Regions from separate parts of the Arthrobacter sp. NPDC080086 genome, predicted to be linked through region 1. Evidence: riboswitches for the same ligand, from Rfam matches in the RefSeq annotation. Region 1 holds a riboswitch; each other region holds the start of a gene.
The links. A riboswitch is a leader RNA that binds a small molecule or an ion and turns the genes downstream of it on or off. The one in region 1 is predicted to bind thiamine pyrophosphate.

Region 1 (7,564 bases):
GCCGTAGGCCTGCCATTTGTCGTAGCCGGAGTCGAAGTTCAGGTCCTCGAACCGGACCGGCGAGAGCTTGTGGCCGGTGGAGGACAACGCAACCACCCGGGCCCCGTCCCCGGCGGACAGGGCGGGCCACAGCAGGTTGGCCAGGGCGTAGTGGCCCAGGTGGTTGGTGGCGAACTGTGCTTCCCGGCCGGGCCCGACGAGGGTCTCCGGGCTGGCCATGATGGCCGCGTTGTTGATCAGGATGTCCAGGCTGCCGGCCTCTCCAAGGAAGCCGGAGGCGAGGAGGTCCGCAGCGAAGCTCCTGACGCTGTCCAGGTCGGAGAGGTCCAGGGCGGCGACGGCCACGCCGTCGAGGCCGGCCTGGTCCAGCACCTCGCGGGCGTGTTCTGGCCGGCGGGCCGGGACCATGACCTTGGCGCCGGCGGAGGCCAGCGCCCGGACCGTTTCAAGGCCCAGCCCGGAATAGCCTCCGGTGACGACGGCGGTCTTGCCGTGCAGGTCGATTCCCGCGACCGCTTCGGCCGCCGTCGTGCGGGGCCCGAATCCGGAGCCGAGGGGGTGCTGCGGGGTGGTGCCGTTGTCCGTGACCATGGAGCTGCCTTTCAGTAGACGGGTTTGCCGGGCTCGACGTCCCGGACCCAGGCGAGGATGCCGCCCTCGAGGTGGCTGACGCGCTCGTAGCCTGCGGCCCGGGCGGCGGCCAGGACGGCCGCGGACCGGGTGCCGGCCTTGCAGTGGAACACGATGTCCGTGTTCTGCGGCAGCTCGGCCCACGCCTCGCCGGCGAGGATCCGGCCCTGCGGGATGAGCCGGGCGCCCTCAATCCGGACGATGTCGTACTCGCCGCTCTCCCGGACGTCCACCAGTTCGAACTGCCGCAGGCCCGCGTTGCGGGAGGCGAGCATGGTGGCCAGCTGGGTGGCGGTGATGGTGTGCCCGGTGTCCGTGCCGGCGTCGGCGGCGGGGGTGATCCCGCAGAACGCCTCGTAGTCGGTCAGTTCGGTGACCCTGGGCGCGTCCGGGTCGCGGGAGACCTTGATTTCGCGCCAGCTGCCGCCCAGGGCGTCGAAGAGCGCCACCCGTCCCAGCAAGGAACGGCCGACGCCGGTGATGAGTTTGACCGCCTCGGAAACCATCAGGGAGCCGACGGCGGCACACAGCATGCCGAAGACCCCGCCCTCGCCACAGGAAGGGACGGACCCGGCCGGCGGCGCCTCGGGATACAGGTCGCGGTAGGTGGGGCCGTGCTGCTCCCAGAACACGCTGACCTGCCCGTCGAAGCGGAAGATCGACCCCCAGACGTAGGGCTTGCCCAGGATGGCGGCCGCATCGTTGACCAGGTAGCGGGTGGCGAAGTTGTCCGCCCCGTCGATGATCAGGTCATAGCCGGCGAACAGTTCCAGGGCGTTGGACGCGTCGAGCCGGACGTTGTGCAGGCGGACGTCAACGAGGGGGTTCAGGGCGGCGATTGCGTCCCGCGCCGACTCGGTCTTGGGCCGGCCGACGTCGGCGACGCTGTGGATCACCTGGCGCTGCAGGTTGCTCAGGTCGACGTCGTCGTCGTCGATGATCCCGAGCGTTCCGACGCCGGCGGCCGCCAGGTACAGCAGCGTGGGTGAGCCGAGCCCGCCGGCGCCAATCACCAGGACCTTGGCGTTCTTCAGGCGGCGTTGGCCCAGGGATCCGATCTCGGGAATGATGAGGTGGCGGGAATACCGTTCCACCTCCGCCGCGGTGAGGTCGGCGGCCGGTTCCACCAGCGGGCCGGGAGCCTGGCCGGCCGCGGCGGAAGTACTGTTCTCGGTCAACTTCGAAGCCATACTTCAATCTATGCCCGAAGTTGCCGCCAGTCATATTACCCCCGCGTATTGTGGAACCAACAGCGAGGAAAGAAGGCCCAGAGTGGTTCATCAGGCACCGGTTGATCGGGGACAGACCGGAAAGCCGGCGGCGCAGCCGCGCACCGGTGGGCAGCGTTCCGCCCGCCTGCCCCGCGATGAACGCCGGGCCCAGCTGCTGGCCGCCGCGCAGGAGGTCTTCGTCGCGAACGGCTACCACGGTGCCGCCATGGATGAGATCGCCGAGACCGCCCACGTGAGCAAGCCGGTCCTCTACCAGCACTTCCCGTCCAAGCGTGAGCTTTACTTGGCGCTGCTGGACAGCCACCTCTCCACCCTCACCGCGCTGCTGCTGGGGGCCTTGAACTCCACGACCGACAACGACGAACGCGTCCAAGCGGTCATGCGGGCCTACTTCCGGTTCATCGCCCACGACGACCAGGCGCACCGGCTGGTGTTCGAGTCCGACCTGGTGAACGACGCCGACGTCGCCCGCCGGCTTGAGACTTTCAACAAGACGTTCGCCGACGCGATCGCCAAGGTCATCGCTGAGGACACCAAACTCCCGCTGCTGGAGGCCCAGCTGCTGGGCCGCGGCCTGTCCGGCATGGCCCAGGTCAGCGCCCGGTACTGGCTGGAAACGGACGGCAACCTGGACCTCGATGTGGCCAGCGACCTGATCTACCGTTTAGCTTGGCGCGGAATCAGCCGCTTCCCGAAAGAGTCCTAGACTACAAATAGAAAACCCCCTTTAGGGGAACGTGAACACTTTGATTGGCTGGGAGGCCTTGCTGTGGAAGTAAAGATCGGCATTCAGAACATCGGCCGCGAAATCGCCCTGGAGTCCGGCCAGGACGCCGACGCCGTGGCGGCGCTGGTCAGCGAGGCCATCGCCAAGGGCACCGAGCTGCGCCTCACCGATGAGAAGGGCCGCCAGGTAATCGTGCCGGCCGGCGTCCTCGGCTATGTTGAGATCGGCGCCGAAGAGGTCCGCCGCGTCGGCTTCGGCGCCCTCTAGGACCCGCTGTGCTCTCCCTCATCGTGGTGGCGATGGTGGCCGTTGCCGCCGGCTTCGTCGTCTGGGCCAATGGCAAGCGGCATGCCAAGTACGGCATCGCCGTACCCGCCGGTGTCGCCCTCACGGTGGGGATGCTCAGCTGGATCATCTTCCAGGCCGCGGGCCTCGGCTATCAGCCGGGCCTGACCTGGATCCCGTGGATCCTGCCGCTGCTGCTCGCCGCGGCCGCCGCGGTTGCCGCCGTCGTGCTCCTGGGCCGGTCCCGCACCGCCCAGGACACGGAGCGGCTGAACGCCATCCTGCGCTCCTAGCCCCCTACAGCGCCTGCTGCAGCACCCAGCGGTTGCCGTCCGGATCGCTGAGGTGGGCGAATAGGACGCCGCCCATGTCCTCGATTTCGCTGACCTCCGCCCCGCGGCCCACCAACTCCGCGCGCGTCGCGGCCAGGTCCGGGGTCACCAGTTGCAGCCCCTCGAGGCTGCCGGGCTTCATCCCGGTCATTCCCGTCCCGATCACAATTGACGCCGCGGAGCCGGGAGGCGTCAGCTGGACCACCCGCATCCCCGGGATGTGTTCGACGTCGTGGTCCAGCACGAACCCCAGTCGCTCGGAATAGAACTCCTTGGCCGCGTCGACGTCGGCCACCGGAACCTGGATCACTTCTAGGCGCATCTTCATGCGCCTAGGCTACCCCGCTCCCCCGGCGGGTAGCCGCGGTCCCTGGCCGCGGTCCCTAGAGGAACTCGGCGCGGCCTTCCATGCCGGAGGACGCCAGCGCGTGCTCGCGGCGCGGGATGCGGCCGGCCAGCCGGGCCAGGCGGCCCGCGGCGACGGCGTGTTTGAACGCCTCTCCCATCAGCACCGGGTTCTGTGCCCTGGTCACCGCGGTGGCCAGCAGCACGGCATCGCAGCCCAGCTCCATGGCCAGCGCCGCATCCGAGGCCGTGCCGATGCCGGCGTCGAGGACCACGGGTACCGAGGCCCGGGAGACGATCAGTTCGATGTTGTGCGGGTTCAGGATGCCCAGGCCGGTGCCGATCGGCGCGCCCAGCGGCATGACGGCCGTGGCACCGAGGTGCTCCAGGCGCAGCGCCAGGACCGGATCGTCGTTCGTGTAGGCGAAGACCTTGAACCCGCGCGCCACCAGCTGTTCGGTGGCGTCGGCCAGTTCCAGGGCGTCCGGAAGCAGCGTCTGTTCGTCGGCGATCACTTCGAGCTTCACCCAGTCCGTCTCCAGCGCCTCGCGGGCCAGTTCGGCGGTGAGCACCGCGTCGCGGGCGGTGAAGCATCCTGCGGTGTTGGGCAGCACCCGGATGTTGCGGTCGGCCAGCAGTTGGAACAGCGATCCGCTCTCGGCCGGGGAGTAGCGGCGCATCGCCACGGTGGTCAGTTCCGTGCCGGACGCTTCCAGTGCGGCGCCGAGGCCGTCGAGGCTGGGTGCGCCGCCGGTGCCCATGATGAGCCGGGAGCCCAGCTCCACGCCGTCGAAGGTCACCGGGTCGCGGTGCGCCGTGGCCTTCACGGCGGGCTCCTGCGCGGTGTCTGCTTCCTTCATGCCGTTCATCCTCCCTGTACCGCGGTGACGAGTTCGACGTCGTCGCCCTCGATGAGTTCTGTTGCGTGCCACCGGCTGCGGGGCACGACCTCGGCGTTGCGCGCGACGGCGACGCCGAGTTTGCGTCCGTCCGTGGCCTGGCCGTTGTCCGCCAGGGGCCGGCCGGTGACGCCGCTGACGAGGGCGCCGACCGTGGCGTTGTCCGGGAGCGCGTGCGGCTTCCCGTTGAGGGTGATGTTCATGCGGTTGTCCTGTGGGTCGCGGGGTGGAGAGCATTGGTAGGGCTGTGCGCCTGGCTGGTCGACTGGCTGTGCTCAGCGTCCGTGTGCGGGCGGTCGAAGCGGTCCGGGAGGAACCCGTCCCACCGCGGGTCCGGGGTGCCGTCCAGCAGCTCCCGGCAGATGGCCGCGGCGGCCGGGGTCAGCAGCACCCCGTGCCGGAAGAAGCCGGTGGCGATCACCAGGCCCGGGACGTGGCCGCCGCCGGCGGCACGGACCCGTCCCAGCAGCGGGGCGTTGTCCGGGGTGCCGGGGCGGGCCCTGGCCGTGGCCTCGTCGAGTTCCAGCTCGGCGACGGCCGGGACCAGCTGCTGGGCGTCGCGCAGCAGCTGGTAGACCCCGCCGGCGGAGACGGCCCGGTCCCGGGCCTGGTCCTCGCGCTGGGTGGCGCCCACCACCACGGTGCCGTCCCCGCGCGGAACAATGTAGACCGGGACGCCCCGGACCAGTCCGCGCACGGTGGAGCTCAGCAATGGACGCAGCCGTTCGGGCACCCGGAGCCGGAGGATGTCGCCGTGGACCGGCCGCAGCGGCAGGGTGAGCCCGGCCGGGAGGTCCTGCAGGGCGGCGGCGCCCAGGCCGTTGGCCACGATGGTCTCGACCGACCGGATCTCCCCTCCCCCGCTGAGCCGCACGCCGGCGACCCGGCCGTCCGCCTGGATTAGGCCCTCGGCCCGTTGCGGGACGGCCCGGAACCCGGTGTCGGCGGCCAGCAGCGCCGTGATCCGGGTGATCAGGCGGCGCGGGTCCACCTGATGGTCGGCGGGGATCTCGAAGGCGCAGGAGATCGCCGGGCTGAGCAACGGTTCGCGGCGGCGGGCCTCCCGCACGGTGAGGGGTCCGACGGACAGGCCGGAGGCCAGTTGGAGGGCGCGCAGGTCCGCGAGCGCCTGGCGGTCCGCGGCGTCGGCGCCCACGGCGAGGGTCGGCGTCGTGAGATAGCCGGTGCCGGCGCCTTCGTCGCCCCCGTCGGCGAGGCTGCCGGCGAAGGCGGGCCAGAGCCGGGAGGACTCCAGCATCAGGGGCAGGAGGCCCTCCTCCTGGTAGTGGAGTTCGCTGACGGGGGCTAGCATGCCGGCGGCGGCCCAGCTGGCGCCGTCCCCGGGGGCGTCGTCGACCAGCGCCACGGTGCGTCCGGAGCGCCGGAGTTCCCAGGCGATGCCGTAGCCGATCACGCCCCCGCCAATCACGGCGACGTCGACGGCGCCGTGGCGGCCGTCAGGCGGGGCCCCGGGGCCGTGCGGCCGGGCCTTAGGGCTGGGGGTGGTGTTCATGGGTTCCTTCCCTACGCCGGTACTAGCCGGATCAGGTCAAGCGGTCGGCTCTGACGCCCTCTCAGCCCTGCGCCGTCACCGGCCTGCGGGGCTCCCGCGGTATGCGCCCAGTTTAGAGGAACTACGCTTGGGGCATGAGCCAGGATGTCCACAGCACCGCCCGTTTGTACCTCTGCACCGATGCCCGCAAGGACCGCGGAGACTTTGAAGCCTTTGTCGATGCCGCGTTTACCGGGGGCGTGGACATCATCCAGCTCCGGGACAAGACCATCGAAGCCGCGGAGGAACTGGAGTTGCTGGAGGTCCTGCACACGGTCGCGGCGCGCCACGGCCGGCTCTGGGCCGTCAACGACCGCGCGGACCTGGCCTCGCTGGCCGGCGCGCCGGTGTTCCATATCGGGCAGAAGGACATTCCGTTCGGAGCGGCCCGGGACTTCCTCGGCAAGGACACCGTGATCGGCCTGTCCACTCACACCCCGGAGCAGGTCGACGCCGCCATCGCCGCCGCGCCGGGCCGGAGCGGGCTGGACTACTTCTGCGTGGGCCCGGTCTGGGCGACACCCACCAAGCCCGGCCGGGCCGCCGTCGGCCTGGACCTGGTCCGCTACGCCGCCGACGCGATCGAGCACGCCGAGGCCGCGGGCGACGGCGGCAAGGTGGCCGGCGTCGTGCCGTGGTTCGCGATCGGCGGCATCGACCTGACAAATGTGGAGCAGGTCCTCGACGCCGGGGCCCGGCGGATCGTGGTGGTCCGGGCGATCACCGAGGCGGAGGACCCCGCCGCTGCGGCGCAGGCCCTGCTCGCCGCCCTCGACGCCCGGGCTTAGTCGCGGCCGTGCCTAAGCGCGGCCGGTCGCCTCGGCCTCACCGGCCGCAGGCCCTCTACCCCGCCAGGCCCAGCAGGGTCATCCGGCGTGAGTGCGCCGTGGCCAGCGAAGTCAGCAGCGCCCGGACCGGATCCGTGCCCGCAGGGACGCCGTTGCCCGTTGCCCCGTTGCCCGCTGCTTCCGAACCCTGGACGGCCAGGAAGGCGTGGTCGGCCGCGACCCGCTGCGCCTGGGTCAGCGCCTCGCCGAGAAGCCGCCGTGCCCACAGCGCCAGCCGGGAGGCCAGCCGGGGATCGTCGGCCAGGGCCTGCTTGAGCCGTTCACGCAGCACCCCGGTGGCCTCTTCGGAGGCCTGGACCTGCTCCACGAGTTCCGCGGTGGCGGGATCCAGCCGCGGAATCAGGGAACGGTAGAAGTCGGCGGAGACGGTGTCGATGACGTAAGCCTTCATCAGCGACTCGAACCAGTCGGCCGGCCGCGTCCGCTCATGGAAGTGGTCAACCGAGCGCTGGAACGGCACCATGGCGCCCTCCACGTCCTCACCCACGGCTTGCAGCCGGGCGCACACCAGTTCGTAGTGCTCGAACTCCCGCACCGCCAGCCGGCCCAGCACTGCCCGGTCCCGGAGGGTGGGCGCGTAGCGGGCGTCGGAGGAGAGCCGTTCAAAGGCGGAGAGTTCGCTGTAGGCCATCACGCCGAGCAGGTCCGTGAGAAAGCGGTGATCGCGGGCGGAATCCGGCGTCGGAGTGCTCATCGTTCAAGACTAGCGGCGGA
Region 2 (7,564 bases), on a different contig from region 1:
TCGGTGGTGAAGTCCCGAAGGTCGTGGACGGTGAGCTTCAGCAGTCCGTCCTGCCGGGCCTTCCCGATCAGGGACAGCTCCAGCGGGGCGAGGTACTCGGGGAAGATACTGACGACGTCGATCCGCATCTTAGGCGCGGTCCCCGTCTGCGTCCTCGGCGGCACTGTCGGCGGAGTCGCCGTCGTCGGGGGTCGCGGCGGTGTCCGTGTTGACCTCGAACAGGCCCGCCGGCGGGGTGACGAGGACGTACTTTTCGGCGACGTTGACCTCGGGGACGATCTGCTCCACGAACGGGATCAGGATTTCCTTGCCGGCGCGGTCCTTGACCACCAGCAGGTCCTGGACGGGCATGGTGTGCAGCGCGGAGACCGTGCCCACCACCTCGTTGCCCACCCGGACGTCCAGGCCGACGAGTTCGTGCTCGTACCAGCCCTCGTCGTCGTCCTCGTCGAGTTCTTCGGTTTCGATGAAGAGCTTGGCGCCGCGCAGGGCCTCCGCATCGTTGCGGGTCTCCACCTCCTCGAATGCCAGCAGCAGGATGTCCTTGTTCCAGCGCGCGCTCTCGACCGTGAGCGGCCCGGCGGACGCGGGCTCCACGACGAACTGGGTGCCCGGGACGAACCGGTCACCGGGGGCGTCGGTCAGCACCTGGACGGTGACCTCGCCGCGGATGCCGTGGGGTTTGCCGATTCGTGCCACCTGAAGCTGCATGCTGTCCTCTTGTTCGGGGATGGGAAGGATGGGTCGTTGTGGGGGCGCAGTGTGCGCAAAACAGTCCGGCCCCTCCACCAATGCTGGTGGAGGGGCCGGACAGAGATCAAGCGTGTGCTGGCTGCGCTACCGGCGGCGGTCGGTGTCGACGACGTCGACCCGCACCGGCTCACCGTCTGCCAGTGCCGCAACCACGGTGCGCAGTGCGCGTGCGGTCCGGCCCTGGCGGCCAATCACCCGGCCAAGGTCGTCCTGGTGAACGCGCACCTCAAGGGTGTCCCCCCGGCGGTTGTTCTTGGCACTGACCTTGACGTCCTCGGGGCTGTCTACAATCCCGCGGACCAGGTGTTCGAGCGCGTCTGCCAGCAAGTTACTCAGCCTCGGTGGTCTCTGCTTCGGCGTCGGCCGGGGCCTCGGCTGCGTCGTCCTTCTTGGCCTTCTTGGTGATGGCTTCCGGAATGATGACGGAGCCCTTCTCCGGGGCTACGAAGCCTTCCTTGGCAGCCTTGGTCTTCAAGGTGCCTTCCTGGCCGGGCAGACCCTTGAACTTCTGCCAGTCACCGGTGATCTTCAGGATCGCGGCAACCTGCTCGGACGGCTGAGCGCCGACGCCGAGCCAGTACTGGGCGCGGTCCGAGTCGACCTCGATGTACGAGGGCTCTTCGGTCGGGTGGTACTTGCCGATCTCCTCGATGGCACGGCCGTCACGCTTGGAGCGTGAGTCCATGACGACGATGCGGTAGTACGGGGCGCGCATCTTGCCGAAGCGCTTAAGGCGAATCTTAACGGCCACTTTTGTGGTCACTCCTGTTTCTGAAACGGGGTCGAACCCGGCGTTCTGCACCCGTGGGGCGGGCCATACTAGGGGGTTCTAAAAGGACAAGATCCAGACGCGGAGAGAGGGGCCACGCAGATCAAGTACCTGATCATTGTGCCAGATCACCGCGCCGATTTCGACTTAACACCCGCGGCGGGTCGCCGCGGGTGGCGCCGCAGTCCGGCTCAGGCAGTCCAGACGTACAGTTCGGTGCGGGCAGCGGGGTCGACGGCGGAGGCGAGCTCCGCGATCCGCCGGGTGTGGCCGAGGGCCTCGGCGGCACCGAAGGGCATGTCCTCCTCGGCCGCCCACTGCCCGGCGACGTCGGCCAGGACGCGTTCGCCCTCGTCGGTCTCGTAGCTAAGCAGCTCGGCGAGGGTCCGGACCATGGCGGCGGGCACGCCGAGCAGTGCGTCACTGGAGACGTCGACCATCGCGAGTTCGTAGTCGGCGCCGGCGGCGTGGACGGCGGTGCCGGCGAGGTCGCCCAGCCGTTCGATCTCGTAGTCGCTGATGCCCTCGATCCGGACGGCGTCCGGGCCGGCGGGGGCGCCCCCGGCGAGGGCGGCGGCCCGCTTGAGCGCGGCGTCATGGGTGGCGACGAAGACTTCGGTAAATCCCACGGGGCTCATCCTTGGATTTCGGGCGGCCCGGGGGCCGCGGCGTGTGGCGTGGTCCCAGCCTATCGGCTGGCGGCCCGGAGGCCGGTCAGCGGACGGCGACCCGGATCCGGTTGCGCCAGGGGTCGTCGAACCGGAGCTCCGCACCCGTGTGGTGGGACGCGACGCCGGCGACCTTGAGCCTGTCCGCGAGGGCGCCGATGTCGTCCCCGGAGGGCACCTCGATCAGCACCTCGCCCAGGCCCAGCGTGTCGCGCCGGGGGCCGGCGCCGCGGCTGTTCCAGACGTTCATGGCCATGTGGTGGTGGTAGCCGCCGGCCGAGACGAAAAGCGCCTGGCCGTGCCAGCCTGCGGTCTTTTCGAAGCCCAGGGTCCCGACGTAGAAGTCGTGGGCGGACTGCACGTCGCCGACCTGGAGGTGGACGTGCCCGACGCCGGCGCCGGTTTCGTGCTGGCCGGCGAGCGACGCCTCGGTGAGGTGCTGCTCCAGGTAACGCTGCGGCGGCAGCGCCAAGCTGTCCATGACAACATTCGCGCCATCCCAGGACCATTCCTCGCGCGGACGGTCCCAGTACAGCTCGATGCCGTTGCCCTCGGGGTCGTTGAAGTAGAAGGCCTCGCTGACCAGGTGGTCCGCGCTGCCGGTGAAGAACCGGGGATCGTACTGGGCTGCGGTGGCGACGGTGGCGGCCAGCGCCGCCTGGTCCTCGAACAGGAGGGCGGTGTGGAAGAGCCCGGCCTCGCCCCGGGAGGGGAGGTTCAGTCCCGGGGCCGGCGCGAGGTGCACCAGCGGCGTCTGGCCGCGTCCGAGGTAGAGGCCGCCGCCCTGCTCGGCCACCACCTCCAGGCCGAGGGCGCGCTGGTAATAGTCGGTCATCATCGCCAGGTCGCCGACCTTGAGCATCACGGTGCCCATCGAGAGGTCGGCCGGCAAGAGGTCCTGGGTGGCGGCGTTGGTGGTCATTGCATCACTCCGGTGCTGTGGGGTTCAGCCGTCATTCGGCGGCTCTCACCAGATAAAATTACTTGAAGCTTCAATTTATTCCGCGGATGCCGCGCCGATGACGTCCCCGCGGAGGACGACGGCGCGCAGATTCCGCAACGTGGAGAGATCCCGCCGCGGGTCAGCGGCGCAGACCAGGACGTCGGCGGGCGCACCCTCGGCGATTCCGGCGGCGCACAGCCAGGCCCGGGAGGACCAGGCGCCGGCGTCGAGGGCGGTGGCCGCGCCCAGTCCGGCGGCATGCAGTGCCTCCAACTCGTCGACGATCCGCCCGTGGGCAATCACGCTCCCGGCGTCGGTTCCCGCGTAGATGGCCACCCCGGCCTCGTGGGCCTCGAGGACCCGCTCGGCCCGGCGTTCCCAGAGCGTGCGCATGTGGGCGGCGTAGCGCGGGAACTTGGGTTCGGCCTGCGCGGCGATGTCCGGGAAGGTGGCGATGTTGACCAGGGTGGGGACGATCGGCACGCCTTGGTCGACGAAACGCGGAAGATGGCGGGGCAGCAGCCCGGTCGCGTGCTCGATGCAGTCGATGCCCGCGTCGAGCATGTCATCGAGGGTGTCCTCGGCGAAGCAGTGCGCGGTGACCCGGGCGCCCTCGTCGTGGGCGGCGCTGACGGCGTCCCTGACGGTGCGGGCGGGGAAGCTTGCGGCAAGGTCCCCGGCGTCGCGGTCGATCCAGTCCCCCACGAGCTTGACCCAGCCGTCCCCCGCCCGCGCCTGCTTCCGGACCTCCTCGACCAGGTCACCGGGGTCCACCTCAACGGCGAGGCCGCGCAGGTAGCGGCGGCTTCGGGCGATGTGGCGGCCCGCACGGATGATCCGGGGCAGGTCCCGCCGCTGCTGGATCCAGCGGGTGTCGTGCACCGCTCCGGCGTCGCGGACCAGCAGGGTCCCGGCGTCACGGTCCGTGCGCGCCTGCGTTTCGGCGACGGCGGCGTCCACGTCACCGCCGGGCCCGAGCCCGATGTGGCAGTGAGCGTCGACCAGTCCCGGGATTACCCACCCGTCGATGACTTGGTCCGGCGCCGCCTCCGGACGGTCGAAGGTCAGCACCCCGTCCACGGACCACAGGCCGCGCCGCTCCCGGTTCACGGCGGTGAGGACGGGCCCGGTGAATTCGATGATGCCGCTCATGGGTCCCAGCCTAATCGCGGCCGGCGGAAACCTTGGAGCCGTGTCCGGGGCCCTGTGGTAGCTTCGTCTACGACCACACGGGAGCCCTTGCAGGGGCTGAGATCGGGCTGAGGCAGCCTGCGACCGTTGAACCTGTCCGGGTAATGCCGGCGAAGGAAGTGAGTAACCCTTGCGCACCACAAATTCCCAGCACAGCCCTGCCCTTGCGTCGCACACGTTGGCCTACATCGAAGGCGACGGCCTGCGGGTCCCGGTGACCGAGATCGCCCTGGAGCCGTCCCCCGGCGGCACCCCAAATCCCCCGTTCCTGGCCTACCGCACGGCGGGGCCGGTCAGCGACCCGGTGGCGGGCCTGCCGCCGCTCCGTGCCGACTGGATTGCCGGACGCGGGGACACCGAGCCCTACTCCGGCCGGGAGCGCAGCCTTCTCGACGACGGCAAGTCCGCGGTCCGCCGCGGAGCCGCCTCGGCGGAGTGGCGCGGCGCTCCTCCGGCACCGCGCCGGGCCCTCCCCGGCCGGACCGTCACCCAGATGCATTACGCGCGGCAGGGCGAGGTGACGCCCGAGATGCGCTTCGTCGCGCTGCGCGAGAACTGCGACGTCGAACTGGTCCGCAGCGAACTCGCCGCCGGCCGGGCCATCATCCCGGCGAATATCAACCACCCCGAGTCCGAACCGATGATCATCGGGAAGGCCTTCCTCGTGAAGATCAACGCCAACATCGGCAACTCGGCCGTCACCAGCTCCATCGCCGAGGAGGTGGACAAGCTCCAGTGGGCCACCCAGTGGGGTGCAGACACGGTGATGGACCTCTCCACCGGGGACGACATCCACACGACGCGCGAATGGATCCTCCGCAACTCCCCCGTGCCCATCGGCACCGTCCCGATCTATCAGGCCCTGGAGAAAGTCAACGGCGAAGCGAACGCGCTGACCTGGGAAATCTTCCGGGATACCGTGATCGAGCAGTGCGAACAGGGCGTGGACTACATGACCATTCACGCCGGCGTGCTGCTCCGGTACGTGCCGCTGACAGCCAACCGGGTCACCGGGATCGTGTCCCGCGGCGGCTCCATCATGGCCGGCTGGTGCCTGGCGCACCACCGGGAGAACTTCCTGTACACCCACTTCGACGAGCTCTGCGAAATCTTCGCGAAGTACGACGTCGCGTTCTCCCTCGGCGACGGGCTGCGGCCGGGGTCGACGGCGGATGCCAACGACGCCGCGCAGTTCGCCGAACTGGACACCCTCGCCGAGCTCACGCAGCGGGCCTGGGAATTCGACGTGCAGGTGATGGTGGAGGGCCCGGGCCATGTCCCGTTCCACCTGGTCCGGGCAAACGTAGAACGCCAGCAGGAGCTGTGCAAGGGGGCGCCGTTCTACACCCTGGGTCCGCTCGTGACCGACGTCGCCCCCGGCTACGACCACATCACCTCCGCCATCGGCGCAACCGAGATCGCCCGGTACGGGACGGCCATGCTCTGCTACGTCACCCCCAAGGAGCACCTGGGCCTGCCGAACCGGGACGACGTGAAGACCGGCGTGATCACTTACAAGATCGCCGCCCACGCCGCGGACCTTGCGAAGGGCCACCCCGGCGCGCAGGAGCGGGACGACGCCCTGTCCAAGGCCCGCTTCGAGTTCCGCTGGCGGGACCAGTTCGCCCTGTCCCTGGACCCGGTCACCGCCGAGGCCTTCCACGACGAGACGTTGCCCGCCGAGCCGGCCAAGATGGCGCACTTCTGTTCCATGTGCGGGCCGAAGTTCTGCTCGATGCGGATCAGCCAGGACATCCGGAGCGAGTTTGGTTCCGCCGAGGCGCAGGCGGCCCGGGCCGACGCGGGCATGCGGGAGAAGAGCGAGGAGTTCCTCGCCTCCGGCGGCAAGGTCTACCTGCCGGATCCGGGGGTGGGGGCCGCCCGGGACTAGCAGGCTGGGACTAGGAGGCCCGGAGTAAGGAGGGGCGGGTTAGGAGGCGCGGGCGTGCCGGCTGCGGACGACGTCGGCGATAAAGGAGCGGATCGCCCGGTCCCCCTCCGGTGAGTCCTGCGGCCGGTGCCCGCCCGGGGCGGTGCGGTGCCGGGCGCCGGTCTCCACGAGGTAGCCGGCGATCTCCTCATACAGCGGTTCCCAGCCGCCGGTGAGGACCAGGGTGGGAACGCCAGGGACGATGTGCAGCGGCGCCTCCCATGCCGGGGCCTGCAGCCGGAGCCGCCGCGCCTCCCGGGCGTTATCCGCCGCGACTTCCCCGGCGGCGCCGTGCAGCGGGGCGTGCGCGGCGAACACCCGGCGGACGAATTCACGGTGGAAGTCCTCGTCGCCCAGGCTGTGCCGGACATCGAAGAGCGGTTCCATCAGGGCCCGGTGCGCGGCGGTGGCCGGCAGTTCCGCCGTCAGGGACAGGCAGGCCGGTTCCACCAGCGTGAGGGACTGGACCAGGTCGGGCCGTTCGACGGCGGCCATCATCGCGGCGATGGCGCCCTGGGAGTGGGCGACGACGTGGCCTCCGGCGGCACCGCGGCCGTCGTCGGCCAGTGCGCCGAGGACGATCCCGGCGTCGGCCGCGAAATCGGTTTCCAGCGGCTCGGCCACCGGGTCGAAGCCGTGCCGGCGGAGGAAGAGCGCGTCATAGGCCAGCGCCATGCCGTGCTGTTTCGGCCACGCCGCGGCACCGAAACTGCCGGCCCCGTGGACGAAAACTACGCGCTCCTTGAACATGCTCCAAGCCTATTCCACGGGTCCGTCAACGGGGCCGCGACATACGCCGCGGCCCGCCGCAGCGTGTCGCTACTTGCTGCCGCCGAGGAACTTGTCGAAGCCCTTGGGCAGGTTCAGCTGGGAGGGGTCGAAGTCGCCCTGCTGGCCGAAAGAGGCGCCGGTGGGCACGGCCTTGGCGCCGGCTGCGCGCCGTGCCTCCGCGTCCTTGAGCTCCTGTGCGGCCTTGGCCGGGTTGCCGGAGCGGGCCTTCTTCTTCGGCGCGGGCTTGTTGCCCTTGCGGGCCCCCCCGCCCATGCCCGGCATCCCGGGCATCCCCGGAATGCCGCCGCCGGCGGCCATCTTCTTCATCATCTTCTGCGCCTGGGCGAAGCGCTCCAACAGGCCGTTGACCTCGGAGACGTGCACGCCCGAGCCGCGGGCGATGCGGGCCCGGCGGGAACCGTTGATGATCTTCGGCGCGACCCGCTCGTGCGGGGTCATGGACCGGACGATCGCCTCGACCCGGTCGATTTCGCGCTCGTCGAACTGCTCGAGCTGCTGCCGGATGTTCTGCGCACCGG
Region 3 (7,564 bases), on a different contig from region 1:
TGTGCGTCCGGGATGTGTGGCCTAAGCCGGCATTTCCGAGTGCTGTGAGACAATGAAGCTGGCTGGGACGTGAACCACATTCGCGCTTCAGTCCGGCGACTTCGAATTCAAGACCGCCAATGAGGAGCAGGGATCTTCCCGGGTCTGATGATCCGGTTTTCCCGCAATGCCATTGGACGGCACCTGGTTGTGATGCATCGATCAACGGGTTCGCAGCGAAGCCGCCGGCCCTCCAGGGCTGCCGCACCCCAAGGCCAGTGCGAACCTGAGGGTATTCAATTGACTTCTGTCAATGCCTGCGGGTGTTGACAAATATATGCCCCCAGGGCGCCGGATGTGGCGGCGCATCAGGGGCAGGAGCGTGGCCTCATATGGATAATGAACAGCTGGAAACGGGCAACGACGAAGCAACGGTTTCCGACGCCCCCATGACCGACGGCGCAACCGCCACCGAGGTGCCGGAAAAGCCTAAACGGGCACCGCGCACCCGAAAGAAAGCGGCTCCCAAGGCCGAAGCGGCCGCACCGGCCGATGAAACCGCCGACGCCGCGGCTCCCGCCGCAGGCGCCGAAGCAGACGCTGCCAATGCAGACAACAGCGTCCCGGCCGATGCCGCGGAGGAACCCGCAGCGGAGAAGGCCCCGGCGCGCCGGACCCGCACCCGCCGCCAGGCCGCCCCGAAGGCAGCCGCAGCACCCGAGGCTGACGCCGCGGACGAAGCCCCCGCCCTCCTGACCGTTTCCGAGGCCGTGGCCCCCGCCGACGTGCCCGCCGATGCCGAGGCTGAGGCCGATGTCCCGCGCAAGCCGGTCCGCCGCCGGGCCAGCCGCGCCAAGGCTGCCCCCGCCGAGGTGCCCGCGGAAACCGTCCCGGAGGCCGGCGCCACCGACGACGCGCCCACGGTTGAAGCCGCCGCTGCCGCCCAGGACGCTCCCGCCGTCGCCTCCGAAACCCCCGGCGAGGAGGCCCCGGCAACGGAGGCCCCCGCCGAGGAGGCGCAGGAAACCCAAACGCCGTCGTTGTTCCTCGCCCCTTCCGCCCCCGGTGCCGTCACCTCCATGCTCTTCCAGGCCCCGGACCTCACCGCCGTCGTCCGTCCCGCCCCCGCCGCGGCAGCTGCCGAGGACACAGACACCGATGAAGACGACGAGGACGACGAGCAGGGCAACCGCCGCCGTCGCCGCAGCCGCGGCCGCCGTGGCCGCAGCCGGGTCGCCGGGTCCGACACCGACGCCGAGCCCGGCGACGAGGACGCCGAGGAGGGCCGCGAGGCCGCACTGGAGGACGGCGTGACGTCCCGCCGCCGCCGTCGCCGCCGCCGCGGTGACCAGGACCTCGAACTGACCGGCGGCAGCGACGACGACCCGCCCAACACCGTCACCCGAGTCCGCGCGCCGCGCACCGTCAGCGAAGCGCCGGTCAGCAACCGCGTCACCTCGGTCAAGGGCTCCACCCGGCTGGAGGCGAAGAAGCAGCGCCGCCGCGAGTCCCGCGACACCGGCCGCCGCCGCACCGTCATCACCGAAGCGGAGTTCCTGGCGCGCCGCGAATCCGTGGACCGGCAGATGATCGTTCGCCAGCGCGACGACAGAATCCAGATCGGCGTCCTCGAAGACGGCGTCCTGGCCGAGCACTTCGTGTCCAAGACCCAGCAGGACTCCCTGATCGGCAACGTCTACCTGGGCCGCGTCCAGAACGTGCTGCCCTCCATGGAGGCGGCCTTCGTCGACATCGGACGCGGCCGCAACGCCGTGCTGTATGCCGGCGAGGTCAACTGGGACGCCGTCAACCTCGAGGGCAAGCAGCGCCGGATCGAGAACGCGCTCAAGTCCGGCGACTCCGTCCTGGTCCAGGTGACCAAGGACCCGGTGGGCCACAAGGGCGCCCGGCTCACCAGCCAGATCTCGCTGCCCGGCCGGTACCTCGTGTACGTGCCCGGCGGTTCCATGACGGGCATCTCCCGCAAGCTGCCCGACGTCGAACGCAACCGGCTCAAGCGCATCCTCAAGGACCGCCTGCCGGAAGACGCCGGCGTGATCGTCCGCACCGCGGCCGAGGGAGCCTCGGAAGAGGAGCTGACGCATGACATCAACCGGCTCCGCGCCCAGTGGGAGGGCATCGAAAGCCAGGCCACGTCCACCAAGATCCTCGCCCCGGAGCTCCTCTACGGCGAACCGGACCTGACCATCAAGGTGGTCCGCGACGTGTTCAACGAGGACTTCTCCAAGCTGATCGTCTCCGGTGAGGAGGCCTGGGACACCATCGAGGCCTACGTCACCTACGTGGCGCCGGACCTGGTGGGCAGGCTCGAGAAGTGGACCAAGGACACGGACATCTTCTCCGCCTGGCGCATCGACGAGCAGATCCACAAGGCTCTGGAACGCAAGGTCTTCCTGCCGTCCGGCGGCTCCCTCGTGATTGACCGCACCGAGGCCATGACCGTGGTGGACGTCAACACCGGCAAGTTCACCGGCAGCGGCGGCAACCTCGAGGAAACCGTCACCAAGAACAACCTCGAAGCGGCCGAGGAAGTCGTCCGCCAGCTGCGCCTGCGAGACATCGGCGGCATTATCGTCATCGACTTCATCGACATGGTGCTCGAATCCAACCGCGACCTCGTTCTGCGCCGCATGGTGGAGTGCCTGGGCCGGGACCGGACCAAGCACCAGGTGGCCGAGGTTACCTCGCTCGGCCTCGTGCAGATGACCCGCAAGCGGATGGGCACCGGCCTGCTGGAAGTCTTCGGTGAGCAGTGCGAGGCCTGCGCCGGCCGGGGCGTCGTCACGCACGACGAACCGGTCGAGCACCGCCGCGCCAACACCGTCGCCGCGGAACACCATGTTCCGCGCACCGAGCAGCAGCCCGCCGCCCGCAACGAGCGCAAGCGCCGCCGCGGCAAGGGCGGCCAGGGCACCGAGGGCCAGCAGCAGCAGGTGCCGGCGGCCGGGCACCACGAGCCCACCGAGGCCGAGCGGCACGCCAAGGCCGAGGCCACCCGTGCAGCGCTGGCGAATATCGCGGCGGCCGCCCACGCGGCCCACCTGCACGACGGCGACGCCAGCGCAGCGCCCGACGCCGAGACACGGCAAGCGGCCCTGGACGCCGCCGTCGAGCTGGCCTCCACCGAGGAAGCAGCCGGCCGTCCCGCCGCCGTGCTGACCTTCGGGGGCGAGCAGGTGGCACTGCCCTTCGTCGAGCACGCCGAACAGGCGCCGCAGCCGGCCCTGACCCTGGACCTGCTGACTGAGGCGTTCGCCAACCTGGGCGACTCGGACTCGCGGAACCGCCAGTCCGGGACCACGGCGACCGCGGCCCGCGAGGCCGCCCCGTCCGTGGAAGCGCCGGCTGTGGAGGAACGGTCCGTGGATGCCCCTGCCCCGGAGGCTGAGGCACCCGCCGAGGCTCCGGCCGGCGGTCGGTCCGCTGACCAGTCCCGAGCCACCCGGGGCCGGGGACGTGCCCGCACGGCCCGGATCCAGCCGCCGAACGCCCGCAACCGTGCGGCCGAGCCGGAAACCCGTCGGGAAGCTGCCCCGCAGCAGGCTCCGAAGCAGGACACCCGGCAGCAGGAGGCTCCGAAGCAGGACACCCGCCGGCAGGAGGCTCCCAAGACGGCCGCGCAGACGGCGGCCCCCGTCGCCACCCGCACTCCGGCGGCAGCGGAACCGGCCACCGGCCAGCGCCGTCCGCGGCGGCACCGTAGTGCCAGCCGTGCCCAGGGGGCAGCCAACGAGACCGCCGTCGAGCAGCGCCGGCAGGCCTCCGCCCCGTCCGGCCAGGGCTCCGTCCACGAGGCCAAGGCACCGGAAACGGTCAAGCCGGTCGTCAAGGACAACGGAGGCCCGATCATCCTCGGCGTCGGCGTACCGGCCTCGGAGCTCTAAACCGCTCCGCCGCCGCACCACCCGGTACCGCTCAGTACCACTCGCGGGTATCTCCCGGACTCGACGTTTCGAAGCGTCGACTCCGGGCGGTACCCGCGAGCCGGTTAAGGGGAGTCCGGCCGGAGGTGGGACCGGGCAGAACGGGCCGCCGGGCAGCGAAACCGGGGAGGGGCGCTACGCTGGAACGCGACACGGGGTGCCGCGCATCGGGCCGGCTGAGATCCACACCCGTTGAACCTGTCCGGTTAGCACCGGCGAAGGGATGTCTCTTGTCTTCGACCCAACCCGCGGTAGCACCCGCGGCTCTCTCAACCACTCCCGCGGCCGGCGCCAGTTTCCTGCAGACGGTGTTCCCGGCATCCAGGGCCGACGCCGCCGGACCCGAGGCGTCGGCCGGCACGGCCCACGCGGCCACCGGGCGGGCCCCGGTCCCCAGGGTCCTGGCCATCGCCGGTTCCGACCCCTCCGGCGGCGCCGGAATCCAGGCGGACCTGAAGAGCATCGCGGCCATGGGCGGCTACGGCATGGCCGCCATCACCGCCCTGACCGCGCAGAACACCCGCGGCGTCCGGTCCGTGCACGTGCCCCCCGCCGCCTTCCTGACCGAGCAGCTGGACGCCATCGCCGAGGACATCACCATCGACGCCGTCAAGATCGGCATGCTCGGCGACGCCGGCGTCATCGACGCGGTGCGGGCGTGGCTGGAACGTACCCGGCCCGCCGTCGTCGTCCTGGACCCCGTCATGGTTGCCACCAGCGGTGACCGGCTGCTGCAGGAATCGGCCGTCGCGGCCCTGCACACCCTGCTGCCGCTCGCCGACCTGGTCACCCCGAACCTGGCCGAACTCGCCCTCCTGCTGGATGAACCGGTCGCCGCCGGCTGGGCGGAGGCGCTGGAGCAGGGCAAGCGCCTCTCCGCGCTGGCCGGAACCACGGTCCTGGTCAAGGGCGGCCATCTCGAGGAGGACGCCGACGGCGGGTGCCCGGACGCGCTGGTCAACAGCGCGGGACTGCCCGGCAGCGAGACCGTGGTGGTGCCGGGGGAGCGGGTCGACACCCGCAACAGCCACGGCACCGGGTGCTCGCTGTCCTCGGCCCTTGCCACGGCCTACGCCGCCGGCGGGGACTGGGAAGCGGCGCTGCGCCGCGTCAAGCCCTGGCTGCTGGGGGCGCTGCGCGAGGCCGTCCGGCTCGACGTCGGCACCGGCAACGGACCCGTCCACCACTTCCACCACCTCGCCCAGCCGGCGGAATCGGGGCCCGGGGCCGGCACGGAACACTTCACGGAACGCCTTAGGGAACCCGGCGACTTTGCCACCGGCCTCGAGCCCATCGCCGCGGAGGGCCTGTCGGAGATCTACGCCCTGGACTTCATCCGGGGCCTGGCCGACGGGACCCTGCCGGAGCACGAGTTCGCCTACTACCTCGGCCAGGACGCGCTCTACCTCAACGGCTACTCCCGGGTGCTCTCCCGCGCCGCCGCGCTTGCCCCGACGGAGGCCGAGCAGCTGTTTTGGTCACGCTCGGCCGCCCAGTGCCTGGAGGTTGAGTCGGAACTGCACCGCAGCTGGCTCGCCGGGCGCGCCGGCACCCCGCGGCAGGGTCCGGTTACCAAGTCCTACGTGGACCACCTGCATGCCGCGTCCCTGGCCGGCAGTTACGGGGTCCTCGTGGCCGCGGCGCTGCCGTGCTTCTGGCTCTATGCCGAGGTGGGCGCCGCGCTGCACGCACAGTTCCTCGCCGCGGGCGCGGACGAAGGCCACCCCTACGCCGCCTGGCTGCGGACCTACGCGGACGCGGCCTTCGCCGAGTCAACCCGGCAGGCGATCCGCTACACGGATGCCGCCGCCCGCCGCGGTTCCGCCGCCGAACGGGGCGCCATGACCGAGGCGTTCGTCCACTCGGTGCGCTTCGAGGTGGACTTCTTCGACGCGCCGAGGCTGCACGCCTGACCCGGAACGGGAGCCGCGGCCGGTAAGGTGGTGGGGCGCGGTTCCCGAAAGCGGCTGCGGCGCCCGGTCCGGTTCCTTGGAAAACGGCACTGTGGCACCGGTCACGCCCGACTCTCCGGGGCCTGCCTCGTTTGCGGCCGAAGGCGAAATTAGCGTAGTCTTGATCTTCGGTGCTTACGCCAACACTTGGGTTATGACCCTGAGGACCTGTCCACCCCACGCGGGACGGATGATCCACGGGATAGCTCATGGGTTCCCCCGGGGAACCTGCCGGCGTTGAGGCACAGCGTGAGCCGCTCCGGTATTTCGGGGCCAGGTTCCGCACGCAAATCTAGTAATAAACGTCGAGAGAAGTGAGTTCCCCAGTGGTGTACGCGATTGTCCGCGCAGGCGGCCGCCAAGAGAAGGTTTCTGTTGGAGACTTCGTTACCCTGAACCGCGTCCCCGGTGGAGCCGGCAGCACCTTTGAGCTGCCCGCACTGCTCCTGGTGGACGGTGACAAGGTCACGTCTGCCGCAGCGGACCTGGCTAAGGTAACGGTTACGGCTGAGATCCTGGAAGACCTCCGTGGTCCCAAGATCGTCATCCAGAAGTACAAGAACAAGACCGGTTACAAGAAGCGCCAGGGTCACCGTCAGGAACTGACCAAGGTCAAGATCACCGGTATCAAGTAACTTTCCGTTACTGATCAGGTTCCCGCAGTTTCCCAGAATTTTTTGAAGGCAGGCATTCCAAATGGCACATAAAAAAGGCGCGAGCTCCACTCGCAACGGTCGTGACTCCAACGCCCAGTACCTCGGCGTGAAGCGCTTCGGCGGCCAGGTTGTTTCCGCCGGCGAGATCATCGTCCGCCAGCGTGGCACCCACTTCCACCCGGGCGCCGGCGTTGGCCGCGGCGGCGACGACACCCTGTTCGCACTGACCCCCGGCGCTGTCGAGTTCGGCACCCGCCGCGGCCGTCGCGTCGTGAACATCGTGGCTGCTGCAGCCGCAGAGTAACACCTACGTTTCACAATCGGTGGGGCGGGCCAATGGGTCCGCTCCACCGGTGTTTTAACCGCATTACAATCATTCCGGGACCTTGCGGACCGGGAACAGCACTGAGGAGATCCACGTGGCCAGCTTTGTAGACCGGGTAGTACTGCACGTATCCGGCGGTACCGGCGGTCACGGGTGTGTCTCCGTCCACCGTGAAAAGTTCAAGCCCCTCGGCGGACCCGACGGCGGCAACGGCGGCAACGGCGGCGACGTCATCCTCCGCGTCGACCCCCAGACCACCACCCTCCTGGACTACCACCACGCCCCCCACCGGCACGCCACCAACGGCGGCCCCGGCATGGGTGACTGGCGCGGCGGCAAGAACGGCGAGACCCTGGTCCTGCCCGTTCCCGAAGGCACCGTCGTCAAGAGCAAGGACGGCACCGTCCTGGCCGACATGGTGGGGGAGGGCACCGAATACATCGCCGCCGCCGGCGGCCTCGGCGGCCTCGGCAACGCGGCCCTGTCCTCGCAGAAGCGCCGCGCCCCCGGCTTTGCCCTCCTCGGCATCGAGGGCGAATCCAGCGACATCGTCCTGGAACTGAAGTCCATCGCGGACATCGCCCTGGTCGGCTTCCCGTCCGCCGGCAAGTCCAGCCTGATCGCCGCCATGTCCGCCGCGCGGCCCAAGATCGCGGACTACCCCTTCACCACCCTGATCCCTAACCTCGGCGTCGTCCAGGCCGGCGA

Region 2: another riboswitch for thiamine pyrophosphate. It lies ahead of thiC (phosphomethylpyrimidine synthase ThiC); the one in region 1 lies ahead of thiO (glycine oxidase ThiO).
Region 3: another riboswitch for thiamine pyrophosphate. It lies ahead of AB0305_RS14130 (bifunctional hydroxymethylpyrimidine kinase/phosphomethylpyrimidine kinase); the one in region 1 lies ahead of thiO (glycine oxidase ThiO).

Annotation. Positions count from the first base shown of each region.
Region 1 covers NZ_JBFBKP010000034.1:7,185-14,748, reverse strand. Annotated here, with positions in the region: gene AB0305_RS12930 (SDR family NAD(P)-dependent oxidoreductase) at 1-591, opposite strand, end outside; gene moeB (molybdopterin-synthase adenylyltransferase MoeB) at 603-1,820, opposite strand; gene AB0305_RS12920 (TetR/AcrR family transcriptional regulator) at 1,903-2,568, shown strand; gene AB0305_RS12915 (DUF3107 domain-containing protein) at 2,632-2,856, shown strand; gene AB0305_RS12910 (hypothetical protein) at 2,865-3,167, shown strand; gene AB0305_RS12905 (VOC family protein) at 3,172-3,534, opposite strand; gene AB0305_RS12900 (thiazole synthase) at 3,590-4,411, opposite strand; gene thiS (sulfur carrier protein ThiS) at 4,417-4,653, opposite strand; gene thiO (glycine oxidase ThiO) at 4,650-5,963, opposite strand; TPP riboswitch at 5,954-6,071, opposite strand; gene thiE (thiamine phosphate synthase) at 6,098-6,790, shown strand; gene AB0305_RS12880 (ferritin-like fold-containing protein) at 6,846-7,544, opposite strand.
Region 2 covers NZ_JBFBKP010000011.1:18,391-25,954, forward strand. Annotated here, with positions in the region: gene trmD (tRNA (guanosine(37)-N1)-methyltransferase TrmD) at 1-128, opposite strand, end outside; gene rimM (ribosome maturation factor RimM) at 130-711, opposite strand; gene AB0305_RS06385 (RNA-binding protein) at 838-1,080, opposite strand; gene rpsP (30S ribosomal protein S16) at 1,082-1,504, opposite strand; gene AB0305_RS06395 (hypothetical protein) at 1,714-2,151, opposite strand; gene AB0305_RS06400 (VOC family protein) at 2,237-3,112, opposite strand; gene AB0305_RS06405 (amidohydrolase family protein) at 3,188-4,285, opposite strand; TPP riboswitch at 4,353-4,460, shown strand; gene thiC (phosphomethylpyrimidine synthase ThiC) at 4,455-6,215, shown strand; gene AB0305_RS06415 (alpha/beta fold hydrolase) at 6,255-7,004, opposite strand; gene ffh (signal recognition particle protein) at 7,074-7,564, opposite strand, start outside.
Region 3 covers NZ_JBFBKP010000040.1:17,740-25,303, reverse strand. Annotated here, with positions in the region: gene AB0305_RS14135 (Rne/Rng family ribonuclease) at 372-3,884, shown strand; TPP riboswitch at 4,067-4,164, shown strand; gene AB0305_RS14130 (bifunctional hydroxymethylpyrimidine kinase/phosphomethylpyrimidine kinase) at 4,325-5,836, shown strand; gene rplU (50S ribosomal protein L21) at 6,202-6,510, shown strand; gene rpmA (50S ribosomal protein L27) at 6,572-6,835, shown strand; gene obgE (GTPase ObgE) at 6,951-7,564, shown strand, end outside.